3 regions of the Mesorhizobium sp. M1428 genome follow, and region 1 is predicted to be linked to each of the others. Evidence: predicted binding sites of a transcription regulator. Region 1 holds the regulator's gene; each other region holds the start of a gene.
What was found. Region 1 encodes PhoB, which activates phosphate uptake and scavenging genes when phosphate is short. Its sites were predicted from a motif close to TGTCATNNANCTGTCAT; they were not measured.
Positions count from the first base shown of each region.

Region 2: olsB (l-ornithine N(alpha)-acyltransferase) is a predicted target of PhoB. The motif match lies at 2,086-2,102, and genes of this name have one in related genera.
Region 3: phnG (phosphonate C-P lyase system protein PhnG) is a predicted target of PhoB. The motif match lies at 1,095-1,111, and genes of this name have one in related genera.

Region 1 is NZ_JAMYKT010000017.1:50,787-56,635, reverse strand. Features, by position in the region: gene xylF (D-xylose ABC transporter substrate-binding protein) at 1-391, opposite strand, end outside; gene NKG60_RS22500 (ROK family protein) at 678-1,922, shown strand; gene phoB (phosphate regulon transcriptional regulator PhoB) at 1,932-2,621, opposite strand; gene phoU (phosphate signaling complex protein PhoU) at 2,638-3,345, opposite strand; gene pstB (phosphate ABC transporter ATP-binding protein PstB) at 3,378-4,181, opposite strand; gene pstA (phosphate ABC transporter permease PstA) at 4,178-5,029, opposite strand; gene pstC (phosphate ABC transporter permease subunit PstC) at 5,033-5,849, opposite strand, start outside.
Region 2 is NZ_JAMYKT010000030.1:6,338-12,186, reverse strand. Features, by position in the region: gene NKG60_RS27695 (PAS domain-containing hybrid sensor histidine kinase/response regulator) at 1-2,016, shown strand, start outside; gene olsB (l-ornithine N(alpha)-acyltransferase) at 2,166-3,041, shown strand; gene grpE (nucleotide exchange factor GrpE) at 3,154-3,789, opposite strand; gene NKG60_RS27680 (hypothetical protein) at 4,027-4,230, shown strand; gene NKG60_RS27675 (fatty acid desaturase) at 4,357-5,379, shown strand; gene NKG60_RS27670 (DJ-1/PfpI family protein) at 5,423-5,849, opposite strand, start outside.
Region 3 is NZ_JAMYKT010000055.1:5,501-11,349, reverse strand. Features, by position in the region: gene phnF (phosphonate metabolism transcriptional regulator PhnF) at 312-1,055, opposite strand; gene phnG (phosphonate C-P lyase system protein PhnG) at 1,194-1,655, shown strand; gene phnH (phosphonate C-P lyase system protein PhnH) at 1,655-2,266, shown strand; gene NKG60_RS31870 (carbon-phosphorus lyase complex subunit) at 2,268-3,380, shown strand; gene NKG60_RS31865 (alpha-D-ribose 1-methylphosphonate 5-phosphate C-P-lyase PhnJ) at 3,646-4,545, shown strand; gene phnK (phosphonate C-P lyase system protein PhnK) at 4,542-5,318, shown strand; gene phnL (phosphonate C-P lyase system protein PhnL) at 5,321-5,849, shown strand, end outside.

The sequences.
Region 1 (5,849 bases):
CCTTGTTGTCAAAGGTCAGGTAAAAGACGTCCTTGTTCTCGATCAGCCGGTCGTAGCCGACAACCGGAATACCTTCGTCCAGCGCCTTCTGCACGGCCGGCCCGATGGCCGAGGCGTCCTGCGCAAGGATGATCAGTGCGTTGGCGCCCTGCGAGATCAGGCTCTCGACGTCGGTGAGCTGCTTGCCGGGGTTGGACTGCGCGTCGGCGGAAATATACTTGTCGCCGGCGGCCTCGATGGCCGCCTTCATTGCGGCCTCGTCGGTCTTCCAGCGCTCTTCCTGGAAGTTCGACCAGGAAACGCCGATGACCTTGTCTTTAGCCTGCGCCACCGACGCCAGCGCCAGCGTCATGGCGACACCCGCCAGAATGGCGGTCGTGAATTTCTTCATCATATCCTCCCTGCGCCGCGTACGGCGTGACCAATTGGCTCAAAGACCAGCTTAGAAGCTCTAATTTTTTCGAGCCTCGAAAAAATACTGGCCCGATCTCCGGCTGCTGTCAACATCGATTCTGATGGATTTTGATGACTTTGCGAGTTTTTTCGAGCGTCGGAATAAACGATGACAGCGCCACCCGCATCTGACACTATTTGCCTGCATCCGACACTGTTTGTCGGACATTACCGACGGCTTCCGGTTCATGAGCGGCCGCGGCAACCGGGAGGAAAGCAAAACGATGTCGGTCGGAATCCGCCATGACGATTTGCGCCGGCGCAACCGGGCGATGGTGATCTCGGCGGTGCGCCGGGCCGGCCAGCCATCGCGTACTGAGATCGCAGCAACCACCGGCCTCAGCCATTCGACCATATCGGCGATCTCCTCCGACCTGATACGGGAAGGCATCCTCGCCGAGAGCAAGGCAAGCGAGCCCGTTTCGTTGAAACGCGGTCGTCCGCAGGTCGGCCTCGCCCTCAACCCGGAAGCTGCGGCGGTGTTGACCGTGGTGTTGTCGCTGAATTTCCTGTCGGCCGCCATTATCGACTATGCGGGACAGGTGGTCGCCGAGGAACAGCGCCGGCTGGACACGCTGACCATGCCGCGCGACGAACTGATCCGCGAATGCATGGCCATCGTCCGGCGCCGACTTGAGGATCCAGACCTTGACGTCCGCAGTGTCGCCCGCATCGCCCTAGCTATCCAGGGCATTACCGACTCCCCTGCACGCGCCATGCTGTGGTCGCCGATCACGCCGCAGACCGACATTGCCTTTGCCGACATGCTGGAGGACGAATTCGGCATCCCGGCAACGGTGGAGAACGACTGCAATATGATGGCGGTGGCTCTGCGCTGGCGCAAGCCGGACCGCTATCGCGACGACTTCATCGCCATCCTGCTTTCGCATGGCATCGGCATGGGGCTAGTGTTGAAGGGCGAGCTGTTCACCGGCACGCATTCCTCGGGCGGCGAGTTTGGCCACATGATCCATCGTCCAGGCGGCGCGCTCTGCCGTTGCGGACGACGCGGCTGCATCGAGGCCTATGCCGGCAACTACGCCATCTGGCGCAACGCCAGGCAGATGAGCGAAGACAGCGAACCGGTCGCCGACGTCAGCGACGCCGACATGCGCGCCCTGGCGGCCCGGGCGCGCGAGAAAGATGGGCCGGAACGCGAGGCCTACTGCAAGGCCGGCGAAGCGCTGGGTTTCGGTCTCGGCTCGCTGTTCGCGCTGATCGATCCGGCACCGGTCGCGATGGTCGGCGCCAGTGCCGCCGCCTTCGATCTGATCGAGCCGGCCTTGCGCAAGGCAATCGCACAGACCGCCGGCGGCCAGCATTCCGGCTCGATCTCTTTCGACACTGAGCCGAACGAATTGCCGCTGATCCGCGAAGGCTGCGCGATGCGGGCGTTAAGCTTCGTCGACCAGGAGATTTTCGCGCCGGGCGCGCAAATGAGGCCCGGCGTCCGAAAGAACGTCGCCTGACCAGGCGGATCAATCTTCCCTGATCGCATAACCGGCACCGCGGATGGTGCGGATGACATCCGGCATGCGGCCGTTATTGACGGCTTTGCGCAGCCGGCCGACATGGACGTCCACTGTGCGTTCGTCGATGTAGATCGTCTCGCCCCAGACATTATCGAGCAACTGGCTGCGCGAGAAGACGCGGCCCGGATGCCGCATCATAAACTCCAGCAGCCGGAATTCGGTCGGTCCGAGCCTGATCTCGCTCTTCTTGCGATAGACCCTGTGCGATTCGCGATCGAGCACGATGTCGCCGACCTTCAGCACGCTGGACAGCACTTCCGGCTTGGCGCGGCGCAGCAGCGCCTTGACCCTGGCCATGAATTCCGGTGTAGAAAACGGTTTGACCAGATAGTCGTCGGCGCCGGTCGAAAGACCGCGCACCCGGTCGCTCTCCTCGCCGCGCGCGGTCAGCATGATGATCGGCAGCCGCTCGGTTTCGGGGCGCACCCGCAACCGGCGGCAGAGCTCGATGCCGGAAACCGCTGGTATCATCCAGTCGAGCACCAGAAGGTCGGGCACATTCTCCTGCAAACGGATCTCGGCTTCGTCGCCGCGTGTCACCACCTCGACCTGGTAGCCTTCGGATTCGAGATTGTAGCGGAGCAGCACACCCAACGGCTCCTCGTCCTCCACCACCATTACTCGTGGTGCGATCATCAGCTGGGCACCCCCATCATGTCACCGGCGCGGACATTGTCGTTTCGTCCTGCTTCGGACGATTGACCGGCAATTGCTCGCCGGTCAGCACATAATACGCATTTTCGGCGATGTTGGTGACATGGTCGCCGATCCGCTCCAGATTCTTGGCGCAGAACAGCAGGTGCGTGCAAGCGGTGATGTTGCGCGGATCTTCCATCATGTAGGTCAATAGCTCGCGGAACACGGACGTGTATTTGACGTCAATGCGCTCGTCGGCGGCACGCAGCTTGGCCAACGCGGCCGCATCGCCTGCAGCATACTCCTCGATGACGCCCTGCACCTGGATGAGCACCAGCTGCGCCATCGCGTCGATGGAATGCGACAAGTCGCGCGGCGTGACGCTGAGGCCGACCGCACTCACACGCTTGGCGATATTCTTGGCAAGGTCGCCGATGCGTTCGAGGTCGCCGGCCATGCGGATCGCTCCGACCACATGGCGAAGATCGTGGGCCATCGGCTGGCGTTTGGCGATCAGGGTGATGGCGCGGTCGTCCAGTTCGCGTTGACGCGCATCCATGATGGCGTCGTCGGAAACGACGCGTTGCGCCAACACGTTGTCGGAATTCAACAGGGCCTTGGTCGCCCCGCCGACCATCGAACCGGCGAGGTCGGCCATGTCGCGGATCAGCTTGCTGATCTGCTCGAGATCCTCGTCGAAAGAAGCGACTGTGTGTTCGCCCATGGTCCTGTCCTCATATGCATGATCGGAACGGCTCAGCCGAAGCGGCCGGTGATATAATCCTGCGTGCGCTTCTCGCGGGGCGACGTGAAGATCTTCTCGGTCCGGTCGAACTCGACCAGTTCACCCAGATACATGAAGGCGGTCTGGCGCGACACGCGCGCCGCCTGCTGCATGTTGTGGGTGACGATGACGATCGTGTAGTCGGCTTGCAATTCGTCGATCAGTTCCTCGATCTTGGCGGTCGACAATGGGTCGAGTGCGGACGCCGGTTCGTCGAGCAGAATGACTTCCGGCTTCACGGCCACGGTGCGGGCGATACAGAGCCGCTGCTGCTGGCCGCCGGACAGGCTCAAGCCGCTGGCGTTGAGTTTGTCCTTGACCTCGCTCCACAGCGCGGCGCGCTTCAACGCCTGTTCGACGCGGCCGTCCATCTCGGACTTGCCGAGGTTTTCGTAGAGCCTGACGCCGAAGGCGATGTTCTCGTAGATCGACATCGGGAACGGCGTCGGCTTCTGGAACACCATGCCGATCTTGGTCCTGAGGAGGTTGAGATCCTGCGACCGGTCGAGAATGTTTTTGCCGTCGAGCAGCACCTGGCCCTCGGCTGTCTGTTTCGGGTAGAGCTCATAGATGCGGTTGAACACACGCAGCAGCGTCGATTTCCCGCAGCCCGAAGGCCCAATGAAGGCCGTGACGCTGCGCTCGGGCAGCGACAGGCTGATGTCCTTTAGCGCCTTGCTCTGGCCGTAGTAGAAGTTGAGGTTCTTGACCTCGATCTTCGTCTTCTCGGCGACCGTTTCGGTCATCGTCATGTCCGGGGACAACATCTGTGTCATCTGTCCTCTCTGCGTCCGGTAAGGCTGCGGGCGAGGATGCTCAAGCCCAGAACCGTCAGGGTGATTATGAGTGCGCCGGTCCACGCCAGTTGCTGCCATTCCTCGTAAGGGCTGAGAGCGAACTGGAAGATGGTCACCGGCAGGCTGGCCATCGGCGCGTTGATATTGCTGCTCCAGAACTGGTTGTTGAGCGCGGTGAAGAGCAGCGGCGCCGTCTCGCCGGAAATGCGCGCTATCGCCAGCAATATGCCGGTGACGATGCCGGATAATGCGGCGCGGTAGGCGACCGAACGGATCACCACCCAGCGCGGCGCGCCGATCGCGGCACCGGCTTCACGTAATGCGTTCGGCACCAGGTTGAGCATGTCTTCGGTGGTGCGCACGACCACCGGAATGACCAGGATGGCAAGCGCAACGGCGCCGGCAATGGCCGAGAAATGCCCCATTGGCCGCACCATCAACTCATAGACGAACAAGCCGATGATGATCGACGGCGCCGACAACAGGATGTCGTTGATGAAGCGGACGACGGTGGTGATGCGCGAGAAACGTCCATATTCGGCCATGTAGGTTCCCGCCAGCACGCCGATCGGCGTGCCGACGACAACAGCGATGATCGTCATCAGCAGGCTTCCCGCAATGGCATTGAGCAGGCCGCCGGCCTCGCCCGGTGGTGGCGTCATCTCGGTGAAGACCGCAAGCGAAAGCCCGGCCGTGCCCTTATAGACCAGCGCGCCGAGGATGAGCGCCAGCCAGGCAAGCCCGATGCCGGCGGCGACGACGCAAAGCGCCATCATCACCGAATTCCTGGCTTTGCGGCGGCTGTGGAGCGATGAGGATGTCGACATCGGTCAGGCTCCCGTACGGGCGTCGATCCGCATCAGCATATAGCGGGCGGCGGCAAGGATCAGGAAGGTGATGACGAACAGGATCAGGCCGAGCGAAACCAGCGAGGAGGTGTAGAGATCGCCGTCGGCTTCGGTGAATTCATTGGCGATGGTGGCCGAGATGGTCGTGCCCGGCGCGAACAGAGAGGCGCTGATGCGGTGGGCGTTGCCGATGACGAAGGTCACCGCCATGGTCTCGCCGAGCGCCCGGCCGAGGCCAAGCATGACGCCGCCCATGATGCCGATGCGGGTATAGGGAATGACCACGCGCCGGGTCACTTCCCATGTCGTGCAGCCGATGCCGTAGGCCGATTCCTTCAGCACCGCCGGCACCGTATCGAAGACGTCCTTGGTGATCGAGGTGATGAAGGGCAGCACCATGATGGCGAGGATCAGCGCCGAGGTCAGAAGGCCGATGCCGTAAGGAGGGCCGGCGAAAAGGCTGGATAGTCCCGGCACGCCGTGGAAGATGTTGATTATGAAGGGCTGTATCGTCGTCTGCAGGAACGGCGCGAACACGAACAGGCCCCAGATGCCGTAGATGATCGAGGGAATGCCGGCCAATAGCTCGACCGCTATGCCGATCGGGCGCCTGAGCGGGCGCGGGCAGAGCTCGGTGAGAAAGATTGCAATGCCGATGCCGATCGGGACCGCGATCAGGATGGCGATGGCCGCCGTTACCAGGGTGCCGTAGATCGGCGCCAGTGCGCCAAATTTTTCCGTGACCGGATTCCAGCTCTCAGTCGTCAGGAAAGAAAAACCGAAGGAGGACAGCGCCTGC
Region 2 (5,849 bases), on a different contig from region 1:
GAGCGCCGCGCGGTGGCCCTGCTCGATGCCACGACCGCCCGCAGCCGCGCCGAAATCGAGACACTGGCCGACCGCATGTGGGAGATGCAGGAGAGCGAGGAGCGCTTTCGCGGGCTGATCGATGCACTCGGCGATCTCGTCGTCCACCGCGACCGCGACGGCCATATCGTCTACGCCAACAAGGTTTTCGCCGACCTTGTCGAAACCGACCAGCGCGACCTCGCCGGCAAGACCCTGGCCGAACTGGGCATCGATGTCGGCATCGTTCCCGACGCCGCCTTTTCCGACCATGAATGCCTGAGTTCCACCGATGTCGCCATTCGCACGCCGGACGGCCCACGCTGGTTCTCTTGGATCGAGCTGTCGGTGCGCGACAAGGACAGCGGCGCCGTCTCGCATCGCGCCATCGCCCGCGACATCACCGCCCGCAAGCGCGCCGAATCCTCGCTGATCACCGCCCGCGAGCGGGCCGAATATGCGAGCCAGGCCAAATCGCGCTTCCTCGCCACCGTCAGCCACGAGATCCGCACGCCGATGAACGGCATCATGGGCATGGCCCGGCTCCTCGCCGACACCAGCCTTTCGCCCGAGCAGCGGACCTATGTCGGCGCCATCTCGACCTCGGCCAGCGCGCTGCTGGCGCTGATCGAGGACCTGCTCGACTACTCCAAGATCGAGGCCGGCCGCTTCGATCCCGAACCGCAGCCGATGTCGGTGCGCGAGATCGCCGACAATGTCGTCGAGCTTTTGGCGGCGCGGGTTTTTGCCAAGGATATCGGCCTCGGTTGTCATGTCGAACCCGACGTGCCGCAGCTGATCACCGCCGACCCCGGCAGGGTCAGGCAGGTGCTGCTCAACCTCATCGGCAACGCCGTCAAGTTCACCGACAGCGGCGGCGTCCTGGCGAGCATCGGCCGCGTCCGCACCGAATCCACCGACCGCATCCGCTTCACCATCACCGACACCGGCCCCGGTCTGCGCGAGGAGGACATGGAGCGCATATTCGAGGACTTCGAACAGGCTGACGGCACCTCGACCCGTGCGCATGGCGGTGCCGGCCTCGGTCTTGCCATTTCCAAGCGCCTGGTGACCGCCATGGGCGGCACCATCTCCGTGTCGAGCCGGCTTGGCCAGGGGTCCGAATTCGTCTTCGAGATTCCCGCTATTTCCGCCGTCGAGGCGCCGCAGATCCGCCAGGACGCCCTTTCGGGCCGGCATGCGGTGATCGTATCGAAGAACCTGGTCGAGGCCGAAGCCCTCGCCCGCACCATTCGCGCCAATGGCGGCACGGTCGATCTGGCCGCCGCCGCCGCCCAGGCCACCGCTTTCGCCGAGAGCTGTGACGTGCTGCTGATCGATGCTGCCATGGAGCAAAGCGACGGCAGGCTGCTCAGGCGCCTGCGCCAGAGCGGATTTGCCGATTGCGAGGCGGTGACGCTGATCGCGCCGACCGACCGCGGCATGCTTGGCGAGTTCCGTGCCAACGGTTACGCCACCTTCCTGGCAAGGCCTGTGCGCGGCGAAACACTGCTGCGTGTCCTGTTGACCAGCCATGCGCCGGTCATCGCCGAGCCGCAGCTGCAAAAGCGCGGCGCGCTGGCTGGGCACGCCATTGGCGGCCGCCAGCAAGGCCTGTCGGTGCTGATCGCCGAGGACAACGACATCAACGCCATGCTGGCTCGCGCCACGCTGCTGAAGGCCGGGCATCGCGTCAAAGTGGTTGGCAACGGCAAGGCCGCCGTCGAGGCGGTCATCAGCACCGGCCACAAGCACCGCTACGACGTGGTGCTGATGGACTTGCATATGCCTGTCATGGACGGTCTGGACGCCATCGCCGCCATCCGCCGCCATGAGGAGGAGACCGCGGTGCCGCCGGTACCGATCATGGTGCTGTCGGCCGACAGCCAGGAAAAGACCCGCCACGCCGTGCTCGCTCACGGTGCCAGCGGCTTCGTCACCAAGCCGCTTGACCCCGATGCCCTGGTTCATGCGGTCGAAGGGCAAGCGGCCGCCTGAGGCACAACCTAGACGGTCGATAGATTACCCAGCCGACGAAGTATTGCCCGCAGAGCCGTATCACGGTACTGTCACAATCCTGTTGCACCTACACCGTATCCCCGTGCCAAGAGGGATGGCTCGAAGGAGAATCACTCGTGCATACAGTCATGCCGGAATGTGATGCTCGGCCGAACGCCAGCGGGCCTTTGCTCGTCGGCCGGAACGCCGATGCCGTCATAAAAGGCGCATCGCTCGGCCGCATCGGCAATCTCGAAGTGCGGCTCGCCCGCAACGAGGCCGAGATCGCTGCCGCGCAGGAAGTGCGCTACCGGGTGTTCTACGACGAGCTTGGTGCCAGGAAGGACCTGTTCCAGATGCAGGACCGCCGCGATGCCGATCGCTTCGATCCCCTCTGCGACCATCTGCTGGTCTTCGATACTTCGCTTTCCGGCCCCGAACATCGCCGCATCGTCGGCACCTACCGCCTGCTGCGGCAGGAGATTGCCGCGGCGGCCGGCGGCTTCTATTCCGAAGGCGAATTCGAGCTGACCAAGCTGATCGCGCGGCATCCCGGCCAGCGCTTCCTCGAGCTCGGCCGCTCCTGCGTTCTGCCGGAATACCGCTCGAAGCGCACCATCGAGGCGCTGTGGCAAGGCATCTGGGCCTATATCAACCATTACGGCATCGGCGTGATGACCGGTTGCGCGTCGTTCCACGGCACCGTGCCGGCGGCACATGCCGAGGCGCTGACCTATCTTGCCCACCACTGCCGGACGAATTCATCGTGGGACGTGCGTGCCGTCGCCGGGCGCTATTGTTCCATGGATCTGATGCCGATCGAGGCCGTCAATGCCAAGGCGGCGATCGCCGCGATGCCGCCGCTGGTCAAGGGTTATCTGCGCGTCGGCGCGCGCATCGGCGACGGCTGCGTCATCGACCGTGAATTCTCGACGGTCGACGTGTTCGTGGTGATGCCGGTCAAGGAGATCGGCGCCCGCTACGTCAATTATTATGGCGGAGAAGCGCAGCGGTTTGCGGCCTGAGTAGGGGAGTAGGCGGAGAGAAGGCAACGGCCGGAGTAGGCAATTGCTCTACCTTACCCGACGTAGCGTTATTCCCTACTCCCGTACTGCCCTATTCCCCTACTCCCCTAACTTACGCATCCTTCTCGGCCTGCTCATTGACCGGCCCCGGCTCGACCGGTGCTTCGCTTGCTACATGCTTGGGGCCGCCCTTGGCCACGCCGACCATGGCCGGCCGCAACACGCGCTCGCCGATCGAATAGCCGGGCTGCACGACTTGCACGACCGTGTTGGCCGGCACGTCGGGATTGGGCACCTCGAACATCGCCTGGTGGAAATTCGGATCGAATTTCTCGCCCTCGGGTTCGAGCTTCTTCACGCCGTGACGTTCCAGCGCCGACAGCATGGCGCGCTCGGTGATCTCAACGCCGTCGATCAGCGCTTTGAACCCGGCATCGCCCGAAGCTTTGGCCTCCTCCGGGATGGCATCCAGGGCACGGCGCAGATTGTCTGACACCGAAAGCATGTCGCGGGCAAAGTTGGCGACCGCATAGGCGCGCGCATCGTGGACGTCGCGGGCGGTACGGCGGCGCAAATTCTCCATGTCGGCCGCGACGCGCAGTGCGCGATCCTTCAGCTCTTCGTTTTCCTTCAGAAGCCGCACAAGCGCTTCATAGTCGCCGTCGACGCCGCCTTCCCTTGGCTCCGCGGCAGCCTCGGTCTTCTCGGCTTCGTCGGGCGCGCGTTCGTCTTTTGCCTGGTCGCTCATCGCCGTTTCCCGTCATTTTCGAATGGTGTGGATTTGCGCCCGATATCGAGGTTTAGCGGCCAAAAATCAAGGGGCAAGCGCTACTGCAGCCGCTGTCGCGGCCTGATGGCGGGCCGCGCAAACCTTTCGATTTTAATTCAAACTTTACCGTGACCGCCGGCTTTGCTTGCCAGGCTACTACAATGCGGGAACCATTCCTCCCTTGGAAGAGTTTCGAAGCCGACACAGGATTTTGAGATGATGCCCCGCAGGAACGGCGAAAAACGCGACGGGCTCGCCGCCGATATCCGGCGCCAGCTCGGCACCGAGGCGACCAAGCGCTTTCTGCGCACCTTGCCGGCTTTCCGCACGGAGTCCGATATTCCCGACCGTCTGAAGGAATTGCTCGACCGCCTGGACGGCGTGGAAGCCAAGGTGGTCGCAGGCGGGCGCCGTCGGTAGGCGCCGTTGCCGGCGCCGCGCCCGGCGGTTGTGGCCGGCATTCCTTGCCATCGCGCGACATTTACGCGCAGTAACTTTGCGTGATCTCCGCCTTGCGGCAGCGCCCTGCTCCGCCTATGTTTCATGATGAACATGATTTCCCCCGAAGCTGTGGCAAACAGCAAGCGCGCCTGGTTGAAAATCCTGTCGCGCTATAAAAAGCCCGACAGGCGTCGCAGCGCCGTCGAACTCGCCATCACCCTCATCCCCTTCGCCACGCTGTGGGCACTGTCCTCGGCCGCCTATGCCTATGGCCATTGGTGGGGTCTGGTCCTCATCCTTCCGGCAGCCGGCTTTCTGGTGCGGATCTTCATGATCCAGCACGATTGCGGCCACGGGTCCTTCTTTGCCAACCGCTATGCCGACGACTGGATCGGCCGCGTGCTTGGCGTGCTGACGCTGACGCCTTACGATTGCTGGCGTCGCGCCCACGCAACCCATCACGCCAGCGCCGGCAATCTCGACGAGCGCGGCACCGGCGACATCAAGACACTGACCGTCGCCGAATACCGGCAACTGTCGTGGCGGGGCCGGCTCGCCTATCGCCTCTATCGCCATCCGCTGGTGATGTTTGGCCTTGGCCCGATATGGATCTTCATTTTCGAGCAGAGACTGCCCTTGGGCATGATGCGGGGCGGCCTCACCCCCTGGGTGTCGTCGATGTCGACCAATCTCGCCATCGCGGTCATCGCCGCGCTGCTCATCTGGTTCGTTGGCCCTGGCGCGTTCCTGGTCGTGCATTTGCCGATCGTCATCCTCGCCGGATCGGCCGGCATCTGGCTGTTTTATGTCCAGCACCAGTTCGAGGAGACGGAGTGGACAAAGGACTCCGAGTGGGAATTCCAGCACGCTGCCCTGCACGGTTCGTCCTATTACGACCTGCCGCCGGTGCTGAACTGGATCACCGGCAATATCGGCGTCCACCATGTGCACCACCTCTCGGCCAAGGTGCCATGCTATCGGCTTCCGGAAGTGCTGAGGGACTATCCGGAGCTGCGTGAGATCGGCCGCGTCACGCTCCTCGACAGCCTGCGCTGCGTCAAGCTGGCGCTGTGGGACGAGAGCCGCAGCAAACTGGTATCATTCCGCGAAGCGCGGATGGCCGTGTAGACGCACCGCCGCACGAAGAGTGCGGCGGCTCCAAATTCCGAGCTTAAGCCGCCCGGCGTTGGTCGCGCATCAGGATTTCGCCCTGGCGGATCTCGGTGCCCAGCACTTTCAGGCATTCGCGCATGAAGGCGGCAAGGCCCGGCCAGCCCTTGGCCGACACAAGATTGCCGTCGACATGAGCGCCGGTCGGCGCAACATCGATATAGATGCCGCCGGCCAGCGTGACTTCCGGCTCGCAATATTGCAGCGCCGCAACCTCGCGGCCGCGCACCACGCCGTCGACTGCAATCAGGATCTGCACGCCGTGGCAGATGGTGAAGATCGGCTTGCCCGTTTCATGGAAATGCCGCACCAGCGCCTGCACGCGCTTGTCGATGCGGATATATTCCGGCCCGCGCCCGCCCGCCGCATAGACGGCGTCGTATTCGGCCGGGTTGACCTCTGAAAACGTCTTGTTGAGGATGTAGTCG
Region 3 (5,849 bases), on a different contig from region 1:
CCGGCCGAAATAGAATCGAGCTTCGCCGCAAAGCGCAACCCAGATGTGTGAATGCGATAGCGATCGACGGGGTAGAGGAAGGGTGCGAGCCTATTGCAGCCAACGCTCCTCAACCAGACTCCCTCCTTCTCCCGCCGTCAGCGGGCTCCCTTCCTCTCCCTCCGGAGGGGGGAGAGGTGGCTCGGCGAAGCCGAGACGGAGTGGGGGAAGGCGGTCCTCAAACGCCAAGCCGCTGATAAGTAAGCGCGACCGAGCCGGTATGATATCAGCGTGAGTCAGATAAATCACGGTCTCGTACCGGCCGGCACTACCTACAGCGCCGACAGTTTGAGCTCGATCCGCTCGGCCGGGAAGCGTGACTCCGAAAACTGGATAGGCCGACCGTCGGGCGTGACGTTGACGGCGACCGTGACCAGCACGATGGCGCCGGGCTGCAGGTCGAGGTCAGCAAGGTCGGCGGCATCGGCATGGCGCGCCGACAGCACGGTCGATTGCCGGAGATAGTCGTCAATGCCGAAACGTGCCAGCGATGCGGTGATCGAACCGGTTTCCGCCATGGCGGCATCGATGCCGGCAAAGCGGCTGGCATCGAACCAGCCGGCCGCGCGGGACACCGGCATTCCATCGGCTTCGCCGCGCGTTTCCAGGCGTATCACATCGGCCCCCTTCGCAAGGCCCAAGCCCTCTGCGACACGACGGTCGGCGGGCTCGACCGATGACGCGAGCAAGGTGATATGCCGCTCGGACGCCTGTCCTTGCAATCCCTCGGAAAAGCGGGTGCGGGCGCCGATCGGATAGGACAGGCGCCTGCGCGACAGCACGAAGGTGCCGCGCCCCTGCTCCGCCCTGAGCACGCCCTCCTGCACCAGCGCTGCGATAGCGCTGCGCACCGTGTGACGGTTGACGCCATAGCGTCCGGCCAACGCGATCTCGGGCGGCAGCGCGGCATTCTCGGGAAAATCGCCGACGGCGATTGAATGCAGGATCTGGTCGGCGATCTGTCGCCACAGCGCGACACCGCTGCGCCGCTCGATGCTGTTGGCTTGTCCGATCATTTCCGCCCCCGATCTTTTTTGCCCCAGACATTTTCCTCGTGTCATGCACTCGTCATGGACACGCATTAGAAAATAGATATAATTTGTATAGTTGTCTATATCAATAGACAAGTTTTTGGTGACAAGGGACTATTAACCATGCGAGGACGGGAAGCGCGAGAGCAGGCCGAGCGCAAGGCCGTGATGGCGACGCTGTCACAATCGACCGGCGACGACATCGTCCGCCTGTGGGACGAAGCCGGCCTGCCTTGCGAAGCGGAACTTCTGCGTGGCCCCGAAACCGGCTTGGTCACGGTACGTGGCCGCATCGGCGGCGGCGGCGCTCCCTTCAATGTCGGCGAGGCGACGGTCACCCGTGCCACGGTACGGCTTGCGTCCGGCCATGTCGGCCACTGCTATGCGCTCGGCCGCGACAAGCAGAAGGCAAGGCTGGCGGCAATCGCCGACGCGCTCTGGCAGGACCCGGCCCACCGCAACGAGGTCGAGACCAAGGTCGTCGCGCCCTTGCAGGCCGCACTGGCCAAGGCACGTGACCAGCGCCGCGCCGAGACGGCTGCGACCAAGGTCGATTTCTTCACCATGGTGCGCGGAGAAGACTGATGGATATCGCCACTCAATCCATCGAAGGCGGCTTCGCCGATCCGGTATTCAACGCCCAGACCGTATTCCGCGCCGTCATGGACGCGATGGCGCGGCCGGGCAGCGTGCAGCCGCTGCCGGCCCTCGCCCACCCGCCGGCGCCGCTATCGGCCACCGCCGGGGCCGTCGCGCTGGCGTTGTGCGACAACGACACGCCGCTCTGGCTCGACCCGGCCTTGCAGGGATCGGCAGCGGTGAAATCCTGGCTTGGCTTCCATACCGGGGCGCCGCTGGCCAACACCCCGGCCGACGCGCATTTCGCGCTGATCGCCACGGCGGCCGAGATGATGGCGCTCGACGGGTTTTCGCAAGGCACCCAGGATTATCCCGACCGTTCCACGACGCTGATTCTCGGGGTCGGCGATCTCGTCTCCGGCGCTCCGCTGCTGCTCGAAGGCCCCGGCATCGAGAAGACGGCGACGATCGCGCCTGCGCAAATGCCGCGTCATTTCGTCGAGCAATGGAAGCAGAACAATCAGCGCTTTCCGCGTGGCGTCGACATCATCCTCGCCACGTCCGACGCGATTGCCTGCCTGCCGCGCACGACGCGCATCAAGACGATGGAGGCATAGCATGTACGTTGCGGTAAAGGGTGGCGAAGCGGCCATTCGCAATGCTCACAAACTGCTCGCCGACCGCCGGCGCGGCGACCGATCGGTGCCCGCACTTCGCCTCGACCAGATCGTCGAGCAGCTGGCGCTGGGCGTCGACCGGGTGATGAGCGAAGGTTCGCTCTACGACAGGGAATTGGCGGCACTGGCCATCGTCCAGGCGCGCGGCGACATGATCGAGGCGATCTTCCTGGTTCGCGCCTATCGCACGACGCTGCCGCGTTTCGGCTACACCAGGGCGATCGACACCGGCACGATGCTGGTCGAGCGGCGCGTGTCGGCGACCTACAAGGACCTGCCCGGCGGCCAGTTGCTCGGCCCGACTTTCGACTACACCCATCGGCTGCTCGATCCCGAGCTTGCCGCCGGCGGCGATGTCGCCGAACCGGAACAGCGTGCCGGCGAAGCGGAGGCGATGCCGCGCGTCTCCGCCATCCTCGCCCGCGAAGGCCTGATCGAGCCCGACGGCGACATGCCAGGTGATCATGTCCCCGGCGACATCACCCGCGAGCCGCTCGAATTCCCGATGGCGCGTGACATCCGCCTGCAGGCGCTGTCGCGCGGCGACGAGGGGTTTCTGCTGGCGCTCGGCTATTCCACCCAGCGCGGCTACGCGCGCAACCATCCCTTCGTCGGCGAGGTTCGCATCGGCGAGGTCGAACTCGAACTGGACGTGCCGGAACTGCCCTTTGCCGTGCCGCTCGGCAGCATCCGCGTCACCGAATGCCAGATGGTCAACCAGTTCAAGGGCTCGGCCAAGGCGCCGCCGCAATTCACCCGCGGCTACGGCCTTGTCTTCGGCCAGAGCGAGCGCAAGGCGATGGCCATGGCGCTATGCGACCGCGCGCTGCGCGCCTCGGAGTTCGGGGAGGACGTCGTTGCCGCCGCGCAGGACGAGGAGTTCGTCATCTCGCATTCCGACAATGTCCAGGCGACCGGCTTCGTCGAGCATCTGAAGCTGCCGCACTATGTCGACTTCCAGGCCGAGCTCGACCTCGTGCGCCGCATGCGCGCCGAGCACGACGCTCGCGAAAATGCCGGCAAGGGCGAAGAGAAGAGGCAAGCCGCGGAATGACTTCAGTTAGCTCCACCACCGTGACTTCCCCCGTCTGGGGAATGGCCTCCGGATCCGCCGTAACCGCTACTGCTGCCGACGGTCTCGCCTTGCGCGCCTTCCCTCGGCTCAGGAAGAACCATTCTACGAAGCACAAAGGCAACCACCCCGACGAACACCAGCAACAGTATTCCGAGGCGCATCCATCCGATCGGGGTCATCGGAGCCCAGCCCCTTTTACGTGTCTTGGAACTCAATTCGGTAGCACAGAGCGGAAGCGATCGCCATGACCGACATCGCCACCTACAACTTCGCCTATCTCGACGAACAGACCAAGCGGATGATCCGCCGCGCCATCCTCAAGGGCATCGCCATCCCTGGCTATCAGGTGCCGTTCGCGTCGCGCGAAATGCCGATGCCCTATGGCTGGGGCACCGGCGGCGTGCAGGTCACGGCTTCGATCATCGGCCCGGACGATGTGCTCAAGGTCATCGACCAGGGCGCCGACGACACCACCAATGCGGTTTCGATCCGCGCTTTCTTCAAGAAGGTCGCCAATGTCGCGGTCACCACCGAGACGGCGAAGGCGACGATCATCCAGACGCGTCACCGCATCCCCGAGTATCCGCTGAGTGCCGGCCAGGTGCTGGTCTACCAGGTGCCGATCCCCGAGCCGCTGCGCTTCCTCGAGCCGCGCGAAACGGAGACGCGCAAAATGCATGCGCTGGAGGAATATGGCCTCATGCATGTGAAGCTCTACGAGGACATCGCCAGGCACGGCCGCATCGCCACCACCTATGCCTATCCGGTCAAGGTGGAGGGCCGCTATGTGATGGATCCGTCGCCGACACCGAAATTCGACAATCCGAAGATGCACCGTTCGCCGGCTTTGCAATTGTTCGGCGCGGGCCGCGAAAAGCGCATCTATGCACTGCCGCCCTTCACCGACGTCGTCAGCCTCGACTTCGAGGATCATCCGTTCGAGGTGCAGACCTTCGACCAGCCCTGCGCGCTGTGCGCGGCCGAGAACGTCTATCTCGACGAAGTCATCCTCGACGACCATGGCGGCCACATGTTCGTCTGCTCCGACACGGATCATTGCGAGAAGCGGCGGGCCGAAGGCCATCGCGGCCACCTTGCGCCCGAGACCCCCCTTGCCCAGGAAAAAACGGAGCCGGCGCAATGACCGACGAACCGCTGCTGCGCGTTTCGGCGCTGTCCAAATTCTACGGCTCGCGGGTCGGCTGCGAGAACGTCACCTTTGACCTCTGGCCGGGCGAAGTGCTGGCGGTGGTCGGCGAATCCGGTTCCGGCAAGACAACTTTGCTCAACTGCCTGTCGACGCGGTTGCTGCCCTCTTCAGGCACCGCCAGCTACCGCATGCGCGACGGCCAGTTCCGTGAGCTTTACCGCATGAGCGAGGCCGAGCGCCGCTTCCTGATGCGCACCGACTGGGGCTTCGTCCACCAGAACCCCGCCGACGGGTTGCGCATGACGGTGTCGGCCGGCGCCAATGTCGGCGAACGGCTGATGGCGGTCGGCGACCGCCACTATGGAAAAATCCGCGCCACGGCCGTCGACTGGCTGTCGCGCGTCGAGATCGACGAAGACCGCATCGACGACGAGCCTCGCGCCTTTTCCGGCGGCATGCGCCAGCGCCTGCAGATCGCCCGCAATCTCGTTACCGGGCCGCGGCTGGTGTTCATGGACGAGCCGACCGGCGGCCTCGATGTTTCGGTGCAGGCGCGCCTGCTCGACCTGCTGCGCGGCCTTGTCACCGATCTCGGCCTCGCTGCCATCGTCGTCACCCACGATCTCGCCGTGGCGCGGCTGTTGTCGCAGCGCATGATGGTGATGAAGGACGGCCGCGTCGTCGAAAGCGGCCTCACCGACCGCGTCCTCGACGATCCGCGCGCGCCCTACACCCAGCTTCTTGTTTCTTCCATTCTGCAGGTGTGAAGATGGCAACCCCGCTCGTTGTCTCCGATGTCGCCAAGAGCTTCACCATGCATCTGCGCGACGGCATCAAACTGCCGGTGGTCGCCGGTGTCTCGTTCGCGATCAGGGCCGGCGAATGCGCCGTGCTCGGCGGCCCGTCCGGCGCCGGCAAGAGCTCGATCCTGAAAATGCTCTACGGCAATTATGCCGTCGATGAAGGCCAGATCATCGTCCAGCATGAGGGTGGGCTCATCGATCTCGCCACGGCCAGCCCGCGCACCGTGCTTGCGGTGCGCCGGCTCACCATCGGCTATGTCAGCCAGTTCCTGCGCACTGTACCGCGCGTCTCGGCGCTCGATGTCGTCGCCGAACCGCTGGTCGAGCGCGGCGAAGAGCGCGAGGTCGCGCGCGAAAAGGCGCGCGCCTTGCTGGCGCAGCTGAACCTGCCGGAAAAACTCTGGGCGCTGCCGCCGGCAACCTTCTCCGGCGGCGAGCAGCAGCGCGTCAACATCGCGCGCGGCTTCATCACCGACCATCCGATCCTGCTGCTCG